Regions from separate parts of the Streptomyces sp. NPDC017246 genome, predicted to be linked through region 1. Evidence: riboswitches for the same ligand, from Rfam matches in the RefSeq annotation. Region 1 holds a riboswitch; the other holds the start of a gene.
What was found. Region 1 has a riboswitch for S-adenosylmethionine ahead of ACH4MY_RS17130 (aminotransferase class V-fold PLP-dependent enzyme). Riboswitches for the same ligand answer to the same signal wherever they lie in the genome.

Region 1 (7,000 bases):
GACGAGCCGTTCGCCGACCCGGGCCTTCCGCCCCACAAGCCCCGCATCCAGGACATCGACGAGCGGGCCGCCCGTCGGTCCGAGCGCGCGGTCGCCTTCATGTTCACGCTCTCGATGCTGGCCACGGTCGGCTTCATCGCGTCGTACGTGATCTTCCCGGTCGACAAGATCGTGTACATCTGGCCCTTCGGCCGGGTGTCCGCGCTCAACTTCGCGCTCGGCTGGACCCTCGGTCTCGCCCTCTTCTTCATCGGCGCGGGCGCGGTCCACTGGGCCCGCACCCTGATGTCCGACGTCGAGATCGCGGACGAGCGTCACCCGATCCAGGCCGACGCCGAGACCAAGGCGAAGGTCATGGCGGACTTCGCGGCCGGTGCCGCGGAGTCGGGCATGGGCCGCCGCAAGCTCATCCGCAACACGATGTTCGGCGCGCTGTCGCTCGTACCGCTCTCCGGCATCGTCCTGCTGCGTGACATGGGCCCGCTGCCCGAGAAGAAGCTCCGGACCACCATGTGGACCAAGGGCCTTCAGCTCATCAACATGAACACGCACGAGCCGCTGCGTCCCGAGGACGTCGCGGTCGGTTCGCTGACCTTCGCGATGCCCGAGGGCCTCTCGGAGCACGACCACCACTTCCAGACCGAGATCGCCAAGGCCGCCCTGATGATCATCCGGATCCAGCCGGAGGACATCAAGGACAAGCGCGAGCTCGAGTGGTCGCACGAGGGCATCGTCGCGTTCTCGAAGATCTGCACCCACGTGGGCTGCCCGATCTCCCTGTACGAGCAGCAGACGCACCACGTCCTCTGCCCGTGCCACCAGTCCACCTTCGACCTCTCCGACGGCGCCCGCGTCATCTTCGGCCCGGCCGGTCACGCCCTCCCGCAGCTGCGGATCGGCGTGAACGACAAGGGCTTCCTGGAGGCGCTCGGCGACTTCGACGAGCCCGTCGGTCCGTCCTTCTGGGAGCGCGGATGAGCACCGTGACCGATACGAAGAAGGCACCCGCAGGTGAGCGGGTCGCCGACTGGGCCGATGGACGCCTGGGGATCTACACGCTGGCCAAGGCCAACATGCGGAAGATCTTCCCGGACCACTGGTCCTTCATGCTGGGCGAGATCTGCCTCTACAGCTTCCTCATCATCATCCTGACGGGCGTCTATCTGACGTTGTTCTTCCACCCGTCGATGAACGAGGTGGAGTACGTCGGACCGTACGTCCCGCTCCAGGGACAGCTGATGTCCGAGGCGTTCAACTCGACCATGCACATCTCGTTCGAGGTGCGCGGTGGTCTGCTGATCCGGCAGATCCACCACTGGGCGGCGCTGATCTTCCTCGCCGGCATGTTCGTGCACATGATGCGCGTGTTCTTCACGGGTGCGTTCCGCAAGCCGCGTGAGATCAACTGGCTGTTCGGCTTCCTGCTGTTCTTCCTGGGCATGTTCACCGGTTTCACCGGTTACTCGCTCCCGGACGACCTGCTCTCCGGCACCGGTGTCCGCTTCATGCAGGGCGCGATCCTGTCCGTGCCGGTCATCGGCACGTACCTGTCGATGTTCCTGTTCGGCGGGGAGTTCCCCGGCGGCGACTTCGTGGCCCGGTTCTACTCGGCCCACGTCCTGCTGCTGCCCGGCATCATGCTCGGCCTCGTGGTGGCCCACCTCATCCTGGTGTTCTTCCACAAGCACACGCAGTTCGAGGGCCCCGGCCGCACGAACAAGAACGTCGTGGGCATGCCGCTGCTGCCGGTCTACATGGCCAAGGCCGGAGGCTTCTTCTTCCTGGTCTTCGGTGTCATCGCCATCGTCGCGGCGATCGCCTCGATCAACCCGATCTGGGCCATCGGCCCGTACCGCCCGGACCAGGTGTCCACCGGCGCCCAGCCCGACTGGTACATGGGCTTCGCCGAGGGTCTGATCCGTGTCATGCCGGGCTGGGAGATCAACCTCTGGGGCCACACGCTGGTCCTCGGCGTGATGATCCCGCTGGCGATCTTCCCGGCGGTCCTCGCGGCGATCGCGGTCTACCCGTTCATCGAGTCGTGGATCACCGGCGACAAGCGCGAGCACCACATCGCGCAGCGCCCGCGCAACGCTCCGACGCGCACCGGTTTCGGTGTCGCCTGGATCACCGCGTACATGATCATGCTCGTGGGTGGTGGAAACGACCTCTGGGCGACCCACTTCCACCTGTCGCTCAACTCGATCACCTGGTTCGTCCGGATCTTCTTCTTCGTCGGCCCGGTCATCGCGTTCGTCGTCACCAAGCGGATCTGCCTCGGCCTCCAGCGCCGCGACAAGGACAAGGTGCTGCACGGCCGCGAGTCCGGCATCATCAAGCGCCTGCCGCACGGTGAGTTCGTCGAGATCCACGAGCCGCTCAGCCAGGGCGAGCTGCACCGCCTCACGGCGCACGAGCAGTACGACGCCGCGGAGCTTCCGCCGGCCGTCGACGAGAACGGTGTGGAGCGCAAGATCGGGCGCGTGGAGAAGCTCCGGGTCAAGCTCAACAAGGGCTACTACGGCGACGACAACCAGGTCGCCAAGCCCACGGTCGAGGAGTACAAGGAGATCCAGAGCGGCCACGGCCACCACTGATCGCCCGAACCCCCCGGCTTCCTGAAGAAGTCGCCACGGCAAGAGCCCCGTCCATTCGATGGACGGGGCTCTTCGCCGTCCCCCGGGGTCGATAGGGTGGAGCCGTATTCCCTACGGACTGACCAGGAGCTGCCATGAGCGCTGCGACCCCCGCTGGAGGACCTACGTCGGCGGGCCGCTCCTGGCCCGTCGTCCTGGAAGGTCTGCTGACCGGCCGCGACCAGAGCGCGGAGGACACCGCCTGGGCGATGGACCGGATCCTCCGCGGCGAGGCCACCGACGCCCAGATCGCCGGCTTCGCGGTCGCCCTGCGCGCCAAGGGCGAGACCGTCGACGAGATCACCGGCCTCGTCCGCACCATGTACGAGCACGCCAACACGATCGAGGTGCCCGGCCCCTCCGTCGACATCGTCGGAACCGGCGGCGACGGCGCCAAGACCGTCAACATCTCCACGATGTCCGCGATCGTCGTCGCCGGCACCGGCGCCAAGGTCGTGAAGCACGGCAACCGGGCCGCGTCCTCCGCCTCCGGCGCGTCCGACGTCCTGGAGAAGCTCGGCGTCAACCTGGAGCTGACCCCGCGACGGGTCGCCGAGGTCGCCGAGGAGGCCGGGATCACCTTCTGCTTCGCGGTGAAGTTCCACCCGGCGCTGCGGCACGTCGCCGCCGCCCGCAAGGAGCTCGGCATCCGGACCACCTTCAACTTCCTCGGTCCGCTCACCAACCCCGCCCGGGTCAGGGCCCAGGCCACCGGCGTCGCCGACGCCCGGATGGCTCCCATCATGGCCGGGGTGCTCGCCGAGCGCGGCTCCTCCGCGCTGGTCTTCCGCGGCGACGACGGCCTGGACGAGCTGACCACCACGGCCACGTCACGGGTCTGGGTGGTCCGCGACGGCTCGGTGCGGGAGGAGGCCTTCGATCCCCGGGACGTCGGCATCGAGCTCGTACCGGTGGAGGCACTGCGCGGCGCGGACGCCTCGTTCAACGCCGATGTCGCCCGCCGGCTGCTCGCCGGGGAGACCGGTCCGGTACGGGACGCGGTGCTGCTCAACTCGGCCGCGGCGCTGACCGCGCTCGCGCCGGGGGAGGGCACCCTGGTGGAGCAGATCCGCGCCGGTATCGCACAGGCGGCGGAGGCGGTCGACTCCGGTGAGGCCCGGCGGGCCCTGGAACGCTGGATCGCCGTCAGCAACGCCTAGCCTCCCGCGCGGGATTCACCTCCGGCCCCGGTCCAGCATGCGGACCGGGGTCTTGCGCTTCGTCGATCATGTGGCAGGATGCTCTACAGGTCACGAGTGACAGCGTTTTGGCCCCGGCTTGCTGTCCGGCAACCCTCCGTCCGTGGCGGGGTGCCCCGGGTGATGACCAGGCCGTAGGCAGCGAGGTCTACGGCAAGCGCGGACCCCTCGAACACCAGGGGTCCTGGTCTCTCGAGGAGCTTTTTCCGTGAGCAAGCGAATGCGATAGGGCGAATACGCCCCCACTTCACCCTCGGATCAGGGTCACTTCCGTGTACCTCCATGTCTTCCGAGGCATCACCCGTACCCCGCCGTGTCCGGCCGCGTACGGGCTCACCGAAGCCATTCCGCACCGCCCGCCGGGAGATATCGCCATGTCCGCACGCCCTGACGTCGCCACCGCCACCGTTACCGCCGTCGCCGTCGAGACCGTCGCCACCGCCGTCGAGACCGTGACCGCCGAGGCCGCCGACCCCTGCTGCGCCGCCCCGCTGCCCGTCCTCGGCCGGGACGTCACCGTCCCGCTCGTCACCGGCGGCGAGGTGACCTACGCGGCGCTCGACTACGCGGCCAGCGCGCCGGCCCTCCAGCGGGTCTGGGACGACGTCGCCGCGTACGCCCCCTACTACGGCAGCGTCCACCGCGGCGCCGGCTACCTCTCCCAGCTCTCCACCGACCTCTTCGAGAACAGCCGCGTCACCGTGGCCGAGTTCCTCGACTGCCGCCCCGGCGACCAGGTCGTCTTCACCCGCTCCACCACCGACTCCCTCAACCTGCTCGCCGCCACGATCCCGGCCGGCTGCGAGGTCTTCGTCTTCGAGACCGAGCACCACGCCTCGCTGCTGCCCTGGCGGGACGCCCGTGTCACCTACCTCAACGCGCCGCGCACCCCGGAGCAGGCCGTCGCGACCCTGGAACGCGCCCTCGCCGACCGCGACCCCCACGGTCCCGCCCTCGTCTGCGTCACCGGCGCCTCCAACGTCACCGGGGAACTGTGGCCGGTGAAGGAGCTCGCCGCCGCCGCGCACGCCCACGGCGCCCGGATCGTGCTCGACGCCGCCCAGCTGGCGCCCCACCACCCGGTCTCCGTCCAGGAGCTCGACGTGGACTGGATCGCCTTCTCCGGGCACAAGCTGTACGCGCCCTTCGGCTCCGGTGTCCTCGCGGGCCGCGCCGACTGGCTGCAGGACTCCGAGCCCTACCTCGCGGGCGGCGGCGCCTCCCGCAAGGTGGCGCGCCGGGCGGACGGCGGGGTGGACGTGGAGTGGCACACCACCGCGGCCCGGCACGAGGCCGGCTCCCCGAACGTCATCGGCGTGTACGCGATCGCCTCCGCCTGCAAGGCGCTCACCGAGGCGGGCTTCGACGCGCTCGTCGAGCGCGAGCGACACCTGATCGCCACGGTCCGGGAAGGACTCGCCGAGGTTCCCGAGGTCAGGGTGCTCTCGCTGTTCGGCGACGACGCCCCGCGGGTCGGTGTCATCTCCTTCGTCGTGGAGGGCTGGAACAGCTCCCACTTCGCCGCCGCGCTCTCCGCCGAGTACGGCATCGGCGTCCGCGACGGTCTCTTCTGCGCCCACCCGCTGGTCCGCACGCTGCTCGGCAGCGACCCGCAGGACCCGGGCGAGTGCGGCGCCCCCGAGGCGGCGCCCGGCGAGCGCTCGCTCAACGCCATCCGGGTGAGCTTCGGCGCCGGTACGCCCGACGAGCACGTCGAGCGGTTCGTCGGCGCCGTGAAGGAGCTCGTCCGGGACGGCGCGCAGTGGAAGTACCGCACCGAGGACGGCCGCTGCGTTCCGGACCGCGGCTGACCACTCACTCGTACGGGTGAAGGGGGCCTCCCGATCGGGAGGCCCCCTTCACCCGTGCCGCGGAGGAGTCTCAGGACTCCAGACCGATGGCGAAGGCCGCCTCCAGATCGTGCTGGGAGTACGTACGGAAGGCGACATGCGTGTCCGTGGCCTCGACGCCCGGGATCTTGCTGATGCTGCCGGGGATCACGTCCGCCAGGTCGTCGTGGCGGGGCACGCGGACCATGGCGATGAGGTCGTAGGTGCCGGTCACCGAGAAGACCTCGCTGACGCTGTCGAGCGAGGCGATCGACTCGGCGATCTCGGGGATGCGGTCCACGCTGGTCTTGATGAGCACGATCGCGGTGATCACGGCTGGCTTTCTCCCTCGGTCGCCGCGGCTGGGGCTTTCACTCTATCCCCACCCCGGTAGCGCCCCCAGGCGTAGAGGAAGCCGACGGAGAAGCCCACCACATGGGCCAGATAGGCGACGCCGGGACCGGCGCCCGCCGCCCGCGCGGCCAGCCACTGCAGCGCGAACCAGAAGACCAGCACGATCCAGGCGGGGAAGCGCAGCGGAAGGAAGAAGAGGAAGGGGAAGAGACTGGTGACGCGGGAGCGCGGGAAGAGGAAGAGAAAGGCCCCGAGCACCCCGGAGATCGCACCGGACGCCCCGACCAGGGTCTGCTCGCTGTTCGCGTGCGCCGCCGCGTAGCCGAGCAGCGCGAGGTAGCCGGTGCCCAGATAGAAGAGGGCGAACTGGACCGGGCCCATGCGTTCCTCGGCCATCGCCCCGAAGACGTACAGGAACAGCATGTTTCCCAGCAGGTGGAGCCAGCTCCCGTGGACGAAGAGCGCGGTGAGCGGCGTGAGCAGGGCGCGGGGATCGCCGCTCATCAGCTCGGCGGGGACGACGCCCCAGCGGCGGAAGTACATGCCCTGCGCCGCGAGGAGCTGGTCGCCCGTGCCGTACGCCGGGTTGAGTCCGGAGACCGGGCCGATCGCGAAGAGCAGGCAGCAGGCGGCGATCAGTCCGTACGTCACCGTGGGTCCGCTGCGTGTGCCCCGCCAGGCACCGAGGGCCGCACCTCGCCAGTCGATCATGGACAGATCATGGCGTACCGGGGCCGAACTGGACAGAGTGCCTCGCCGTGCCCCCGGGTACCGGTGAGGCCGTAGGGTAACGGGCAGTACGACCGCAGTTCGACGGCGCACCGCGGCTCCCGCACCTGGTACCACGCAACAGGAAGAAGGACGGCACGATGACGACGGTTCCCCTGCCGACCGCCGAGACCCGCTGGCGCTGCACGCTCTGCGGCAACCTGACCCGATTCGATGTGACGCGCTCCTCCAAGGTCGTGGAGTACGTCCATCT
Region 2 (7,000 bases), on a different contig from region 1:
TGTCGAACGAGGGCAGGGTGACCGCCACCGGCACGCTGCGCGCCACCTACGACCGCACGGCCTACACCAGCGGGCAGGCGGTCTACCTGGAGGTCTCGGCCGACGGCCAGACCGGCTGGCGGAAGGTCGGCTCCGCCATGGCGGACAACTCCTACCCCACGACGGTCGCGGCCACGAGCCGGGGCGGCTGGTACCGGCTGCGGCACCCGCAGTCCGACGCCTTCGCCGAGGCCGTCAGCGCCACCTTCCGCCTCGTCCGCACCGAGGCCCGGATCATCGGCATGAACGCCGGTCCCGAGCCGGTCCGCAAGGGCGCGTACGTCACCGCGACCGGCACGCTCCAGCACCACACGAGCGGGGCGTGGCGGGCGTACGGGAACGGGGCCGTGGCCCTGCAGTTCCAGGCCAAGGGCTCGACGACCTGGCGTCAGGTCGCCACCGGGCGCTCCGCCGCCAACGGAAAGATCACGCTCAAGGCGAAGGCGACCGCCGACGGCACCTGGCGCCTGCGCTACTACGGGGACTCCACGCACTTCCACGCGCCGGTCCCGTGGGCCGACTACGTCGACGTGCGCTGATCGACCGGCTTGACCGGCTCGCCTGACCGGCTCACTTGACCGGCTCGCTTGACCGGCCCCTCCGACCGGCCCGCCTGATCGACCCCTCCGACCGACCCCTCCGACCGGCCCGCCCGGTCGGAGGGAGTGGCCGGCTCCCGACAACGCCCGAGGGCGGCACCCCGGTGGGGGTGCCGCCCTCGTTCGTCGTCTCGCGTTCGGCTCGCGCCTTCCGCGATGAACCACCGATCCCGGAGGATCAGAAGTCCATGTCACCGCCCGGCATGCCGCCGCCGGCCGGCGCGGACGCCTTCTCCGGCTTGTCGGCGATGACGGCCTCGGTGGTGAGGAACAGCGCGGCGATCGACGCGGCGTTCTGCAGCGCGGAGCGCGTGACCTTCGCCGGGTCGATGATGCCCTCGGCGATGAGGTCGACGTACTCGTTGGTCGCGGCGTTCAGACCGTGACCGACGGGCAGGTTGCGGACCTTCTCCGCCACGACGCCGCCCTCGAGGCCGGCGTTGACCGCGATCTGCTTCAGCGGGGCCTCAAGGGCCAGCTTCACGATGTTCGCGCCCGTGGCCTCGTCGCCCGCGAGGTCGGCCTCGAGCTTCTCGAAGACCGAGGAAGCCTGGAGCAGGGCCACGCCGCCGCCGGCGACGATGCCCTCCTCGACGGCCGCCTTCGCGTTGCGAACGGCGTCCTCGATGCGGTGCTTGCGCTCCTTGAGCTCGACCTCGGTCGCGGCGCCGGCCTTGATGACCGCAACACCGCCGGCGAGCTTCGCCAGGCGCTCCTGCAGCTTCTCGCGGTCGTAGTCGCTGTCCGAGTTCTCGATCTCGGCGCGGATCTGGTTCACGCGACCGGCGACCTGCTCGCTGTCACCGGCACCGTCGACGATGGTGGTCTCGTCCTTGGTGATGACGACCTTGCGGGCGCGGCCCAGCAGGTCGAGGCCCGCGTTCTCCAGCTTCAGGCCGACCTCCTCGGAGATGACCGTGCCGCCGGTGAGGATGGCGATGTCGTTCAGCATGGCCTTACGACGGTCGCCGAAGCCCGGGGCCTTGACCGCGACGGACTTGAAGGTGCCGCGGATCTTGTTGACGACCAGGGTCGACAGGGCCTCGCCCTCGACGTCCTCGGCGATGATCAGCAGGGGCTTGCCCGACTGCATGACCTTCTCCAGGAGCGGGAGCAGGTCCTTCACCGAGGAGATCTTGGAGTTGACGATGAGGAGGTACGGGTCGTCGAGCGACGACTCCATGCGCTCCATGTCGGTGGCGAAGTACGCCGAGATGTAGCCCTTGTCGAAGCGCATGCCCTCGGTGAGCTCCAGCTCCAGACCGAAGGTCTGGGACTCCTCGACGGTGATGACGCCTTCCTTGCCGACCTTGTCCATCGCCTCGGCGATGAGCTCGCCGATCTGGGTGTCGGCGGCGGAGATGGAGGCCGTCGAAGCGATCTGCTCCTTGGTCTCGACATCCTTCGCCTGCTCGAGCAGGGCGCCGGAGACGGCCTCGACGGCCTTCTCGATACCGCGCTTGAGGGCCATCGGGTTGGCACCGGCGGCCACGTTGCGCAGACCCTCGCGGACGAGCGCCTGGGCGAGAACGGTGGCGGTGGTCGTACCGTCGCCGGCGACGTCGTCCGTCTTCTTGGCGACTTCCTTGACCAGCTCGGCGCCGATCTTCTCGTACGGGTCCTCGAGCTCGATCTCCTTGGCGATGGAGACACCATCGTTGGTGATCGTGGGGGCGCCCCACTTCTTCTCGAGGACGACGTTGCGACCCTTGGGGCCGAGGGTGACCTTGACGGCGTCAGCGAGCTGGTTCATGCCGCGCTCGAGACCGCGCCGGGCCTCCTCGTCGAACGCGATGATCTTGGCCATGTGAAGTGGTCCTCCCGGACATGGGGTGGATAACGCTCCAGGACCGCGCCGACGCCCGCGACGGACGGCCTCCGCAGCTCCGCGTGGTTCCTTGCCCCACCCGGCCGGCGGCCTCGTCTGCCCGATCCTCGTAGCACTCTCACCTTCCGAGTGCTAACGCCAATGATTAGCACTCGCCCTAGGAGAGTGCAAGCGACTCTCGAGTTTCGGGAGGTGGACGGAGGGGCGTGAGGGGGCGCGGGAACGCGTGAGGGGCCCGCTTCCCCTCAGGGATGCGGGCCCCTCGACGGCGTTGCGTCGGTGGCCGATCGCGCCGCGCTCAGACGGCGAGCTTGACCATGTCCGCCTGCGGACCCTTCTGGCCCTGCGAGATCTCGAACTCGACTCGCTGTCCTTCTTCGAGGCTGCGGTAGCCATCCATCTGGATCGCGCTGTAGTGGACGAAAACATCCGCACCACCGTCGACCGCGATGAAGCCGTAGCCCTTCTCCGCGTTGAACCACTTGACGGTGCCCTGAGCCATGCCTAACTCCCCTATTACTGTGGCCCTTGCGCGGGACCGCACTTCGCGGACCCGGGTCAGACCCTGCGCCGGAACGCGTCGACCGCCGCTGAATGTATCTGCCCAACTGCCCTCTGCAACAGGTCAATCGAGCGAGAATTCTGGGCGTCGCGGAAAGGCGAATTGGGGAGAATCCCTTGAATCACGGGGCAAGTCGGGCCCGGCAAAGCGTGCAGAGGGTACACATCGCACACGCACTTTGGCTGCTTCTTGTCGCGCGGGGACGCATTCTCATATGCGTCCGGCATGAGCAGCGGAGGGGACTTCCCCAACTCTACCGCGCTCAACCATGCAGAATTGCCCCCTCCGCTTATAGACGCGGAAGGGGCAATTCAAGAAAGACGGGACAAGCGGTGGGGCGGAAGGTGCGGCGGAGGATCGACTCCCCCGCCGGCACCCTGCCCGGCGCTCAGCCTCCGGCGACGGCCGGGATGATCGAGACGCCGGCGCCGGCCGGGGTGGCCGTCTCCAGACCCTGCTCGAAGCGCACGTCGTCGTCGTTCACGTAGACGTTGACGAAGCGGCGCAGCTTGCCCTGGTCGTCCAGGACGCGGGCGGCGATGCCCGTGTGGTTCTTCTCCAGGTCGGCGATGACCTCGGCGAGGGTCGCGCCCTCCGCCGGGACCTCGGACTGCCCGCCCGTGTAGGTGCGGAGGATGGTGGGGATGCGGACGTTCACGGCCATGTCTTCGTAACCTTTCAGAGGGCCAGGCCGGCGTCGCGGAACGCGTCGAGGCTCGGGCGGATGGTGACGGTCGCCTGAGAGGTGTCGGCCACCGCGTCCAGGGTCTTGAGTCCGTCGCCGGTGTTGAGGACGACAGTGGTGAGGTTCGGGTCGATCAGCCCGTTCTCGACGAGCTTCTTCGCGACGCCGACGGTCACACCGCCCGCGGTCTCGGCGAAGATGCCCTCGGTCTGCGCGAGCAGCTTGATGGCGTCCACGACCTGCTCGTCGTTCACGTCCTCCACGGCGCCGCCGGTGCGGCGGGCGATGTCGAGGACGTACGGGCCGTCGGCCGGGTTGCCGATCGCGAGCGACTTGGCGATCGTGTTCGGCTTCTGCGGGCGGACGACGTCGTGGCCGGCCTTGAAGGCGACGGAGACCGGGGAGCAGCCCTCGGCCTGGGCGCCGAAGATCTTGTACGGCTTGTCCTCGACGAGGCCCAGCTTGATGAGCTCCTGGAGGCCCTTGTCGATCTTGGTGAGCTGGGAGCCGGAGGCGATCGGGATGACCAGCTGGTCGGGGATGACCCAGCCGAGCTGCTCGCAGATCTCGTACGCCAGCGTCTTGGAGCCCTCGCCGTAGTACGGGCGGAGGTTGACGTTGACGAAGCCCCAGCCCTCGCCGAGCGGGTCGCCGATGAGCTCCGAGCAGAAGCGGTTCACATCGTCGTAGTTGCCCTCGATGGCGACGAGGTCACCACCGTAGACACCGGCCATGACGACCTTGCCCTGCTCCAGGTCGTGCGGGATGAACACGCAGGAGCGGAAGCCGGCGCGGGCGGCGGCGGCGCCGACGGCGCCGGCCAGGTTGCCGGTGGAGGAGCAGGAGAGGGTGGTGAAGCCGAAGGCGCGGGCGGCCTCGATGGCCTGGGCGACGACCCGGTCCTTGAAGGAGTGGGTCGGGTTGCCGGAGTCGTCCTTGACGAAGAGCTTGCCGGGGGCGACACCGATCTCGCGGGCGAGGTTGTCGGCCTGGACGAGCTTGGTCCAGCCCGGGTTCAGGTTCGGCTTCTCGGCGACGTCGGCCGGGACGGGCAGCAGGGGGGCGTAGCGCCAGATGTTGGCGGGGCCGGCCTCGATCTGCTTGCGCAGCGCCTCGGGGTCACCGGTGGGGAGCTCGTAGGCGACTTCGAGCGGTCCGAAACAGAGTTCACAGGCGAAGATCGGGCCGAGCGGGAAGAATTCACCGCATTCGCGACAGGAAAGACCGGACGCGGGTCCGAGGTCGACGGTGGTCGCGGGGGTAACAGTCTGAACAGCCATGGAGGCGAGGCCCTTTCTCCTCATCTTTCGCATGACGAATTTTTCGCCATGCGACGGATTTGGCACCTTCCCGAGTCGGGGACCTCGCTGGAGGACGAGTAACCGACTGGAGGGTTGCCGGGGCTTCAACGGGCCGTTTCCCTCTGCCCCTCTGGATGAGCGGTATTCGATTGTGAAGCGCGGTGAACTTCGTTCCTGCGCTCCGACGCGGTCGGCACCCCGACGTGCATCGGGCATCCGCGTTGTTCAAGACTGTAACCGAAGGCCCGGACGCTTGGACCGGCCGTCCGAACCGCGAGATGGAGATCACGTGCTGGAAGAGGTGGAGCGCTGGCTGGACCGGCGGTCCTGGTCCGTGACGGATCGACCGCTGGAGCGGATCCTCGCCGCGAAGCGTTCGACGAGGGTCAGCGTGGTGCTGCCCGCGCTGAACGAGGAGGCGACGGTCGGGGACATCGTCACCGTGATCCGGCGCGAGCTGATGTCGGAGGCGGTGCCGCTCGTCGACGAGCTGGTCGTCATCGACTCGGGCTCCACGGACCGCACGGCGGAGGTCTCGGCGGCGGCCGGAGCCCGGGTGGTCGCGCGGGACGCGATACTCCCCCGGATACCGGCCGTGCCGGGCAAGGGCGAGGTCCTCTGGCGGTCACTGATGGTGACCAGCGGGGACATCATCTGCTTCGTGGACGCGGATCTGCGGGACTTCTCCGCGGACTTCGTGACGGGGATCGTGGGCCCGCTGCTGACCGAACCGGACGTCGACTTCGTCAAGGCGATGTACGACCGGCCCTTCGGCCCCGAGTTCAACGGGCTCACCGGCGGAAAGACCGCGGGTCAGGGCGGCCGGGTGACGGAGCTGGTGGCGCGTCCGCTGCTGAATCTGCACTGGCCGCAGCTGGCCGGTTTCGTTCAGCCGCTCGGCGGCGAGTACGCGGCGCGCCGGTCGCTGCTCGAACGGCTGCCCTTCCCGGTCGGTTACGGAGTGGAGCTGGGACTGCTCGTGGACGCGCTGCACACCGTGGGCCTGGACGCGCTCGCCCAGGTGGACGTCGGGGTCCGCAAGCACCGGCACCAGGACGGGCTGGCGCTCGGCCGGATGGCGGCGGCGATCTACCGGACGGCGCAGCTGCGCCTCTCGCGGGGGCATCTGGTGCGGCCGCGGCTGACCCAGTTCGAGCGGGGCGAGAAGGGCTTCGAGCCGCGGACGTACGCGGTGGACACGGAGGAACGGCCGCCGATGGCCGAAATCGTGGAGTACGCGCGCCGCCGCGTGGCGTAACGCCCCATGATGATCCGTTTTGCATACATTGCCCTTTTATGCGCTTCAGACAACATCACCTGGGCAGGGTGCTCGCGGTCATCGGACTGACGGCGGGCTCGCTCGCGTTCACCACGGCGGGACCGGCCGCGGCGGACGTGGTCGAGCCCTTCGGCAAGCGGTACGACGCATCGCTGTACGGGGACTTCACGACCATCGGCAACACGGTCATGGGCTGCCCGGCCGCCCCGGCCGACCTGGCCGCCCGCTGTGCGACCGCGGCGAGCGGCCAGGGCTCGGACGACAACAACACCTTCGTGATGCAGCGCCTCGACGCCGCGGGCACGGCCACCGGCGGGACGGTCGACTTCGGCTCCAGCACCGGCCACGTGAAGATCCCGGAGGGCGCCGAGGTCGCGTACGCCCGGCTCTTCTGGGGCGGCAACGACGGCACGTACACGGGGCCGAGCGGAGCGCGGCTGAAGCGCTGCGACATCTCCGGCACGGATGCCGGGACCTCGCCGGGCGACCCGACGACCACCACCCCGGTGATCAAGGTCGGCGCGGGCGCGGCGACCCCCGTCTCGATCGACAGCATGGTCGCCGACCCGGCCGACACCAACGGCCCGCACTACTACACGGGCGAGTCGGACGTCACGGCCGCCTTCGCGGGCGTCACGGGGACGGACGCGCGGGTGGCGGTGGGCAACATCTGGGCGCCCGACGGCAAGGGCTGCGTGGCGGGCTGG

Region 2: another riboswitch for S-adenosylmethionine. It lies ahead of thrC (threonine synthase); the one in region 1 lies ahead of ACH4MY_RS17130 (aminotransferase class V-fold PLP-dependent enzyme).

What each region holds. Positions count from the first base shown of each region.
Region 1 covers NZ_JBIRMW010000006.1:403,449-410,448, reverse strand. Annotated here, with positions in the region: gene ACH4MY_RS17145 (Rieske 2Fe-2S domain-containing protein) at 1-978, shown strand, start outside; gene ACH4MY_RS17140 (cytochrome bc complex cytochrome b subunit) at 975-2,597, shown strand; gene trpD (anthranilate phosphoribosyltransferase) at 2,732-3,796, shown strand; SAM riboswitch class IV at 3,885-4,001, shown strand; gene ACH4MY_RS17130 (aminotransferase class V-fold PLP-dependent enzyme) at 4,210-5,646, shown strand; gene ACH4MY_RS17125 (Lrp/AsnC family transcriptional regulator) at 5,717-5,998, opposite strand; gene ACH4MY_RS17120 (rhomboid family intramembrane serine protease) at 5,995-6,729, opposite strand; gene ACH4MY_RS17115 (hypothetical protein) at 6,888-7,000, shown strand, end outside.
Region 2 covers NZ_JBIRMW010000017.1:127,108-134,107, reverse strand. Annotated here, with positions in the region: gene ACH4MY_RS31735 (hypothetical protein) at 1-578, shown strand, start outside; gene groL (chaperonin GroEL) at 817-2,445, opposite strand; gene ACH4MY_RS31725 (cold-shock protein) at 2,765-2,968, opposite strand; gene ACH4MY_RS31720 (MoaD/ThiS family protein) at 3,417-3,692, opposite strand; gene thrC (threonine synthase) at 3,707-5,017, opposite strand; SAM riboswitch class I at 5,011-5,155, opposite strand; gene ACH4MY_RS31710 (glucosyl-3-phosphoglycerate synthase) at 5,304-6,272, shown strand; gene ACH4MY_RS31705 (hypothetical protein) at 6,311-7,000, shown strand, end outside.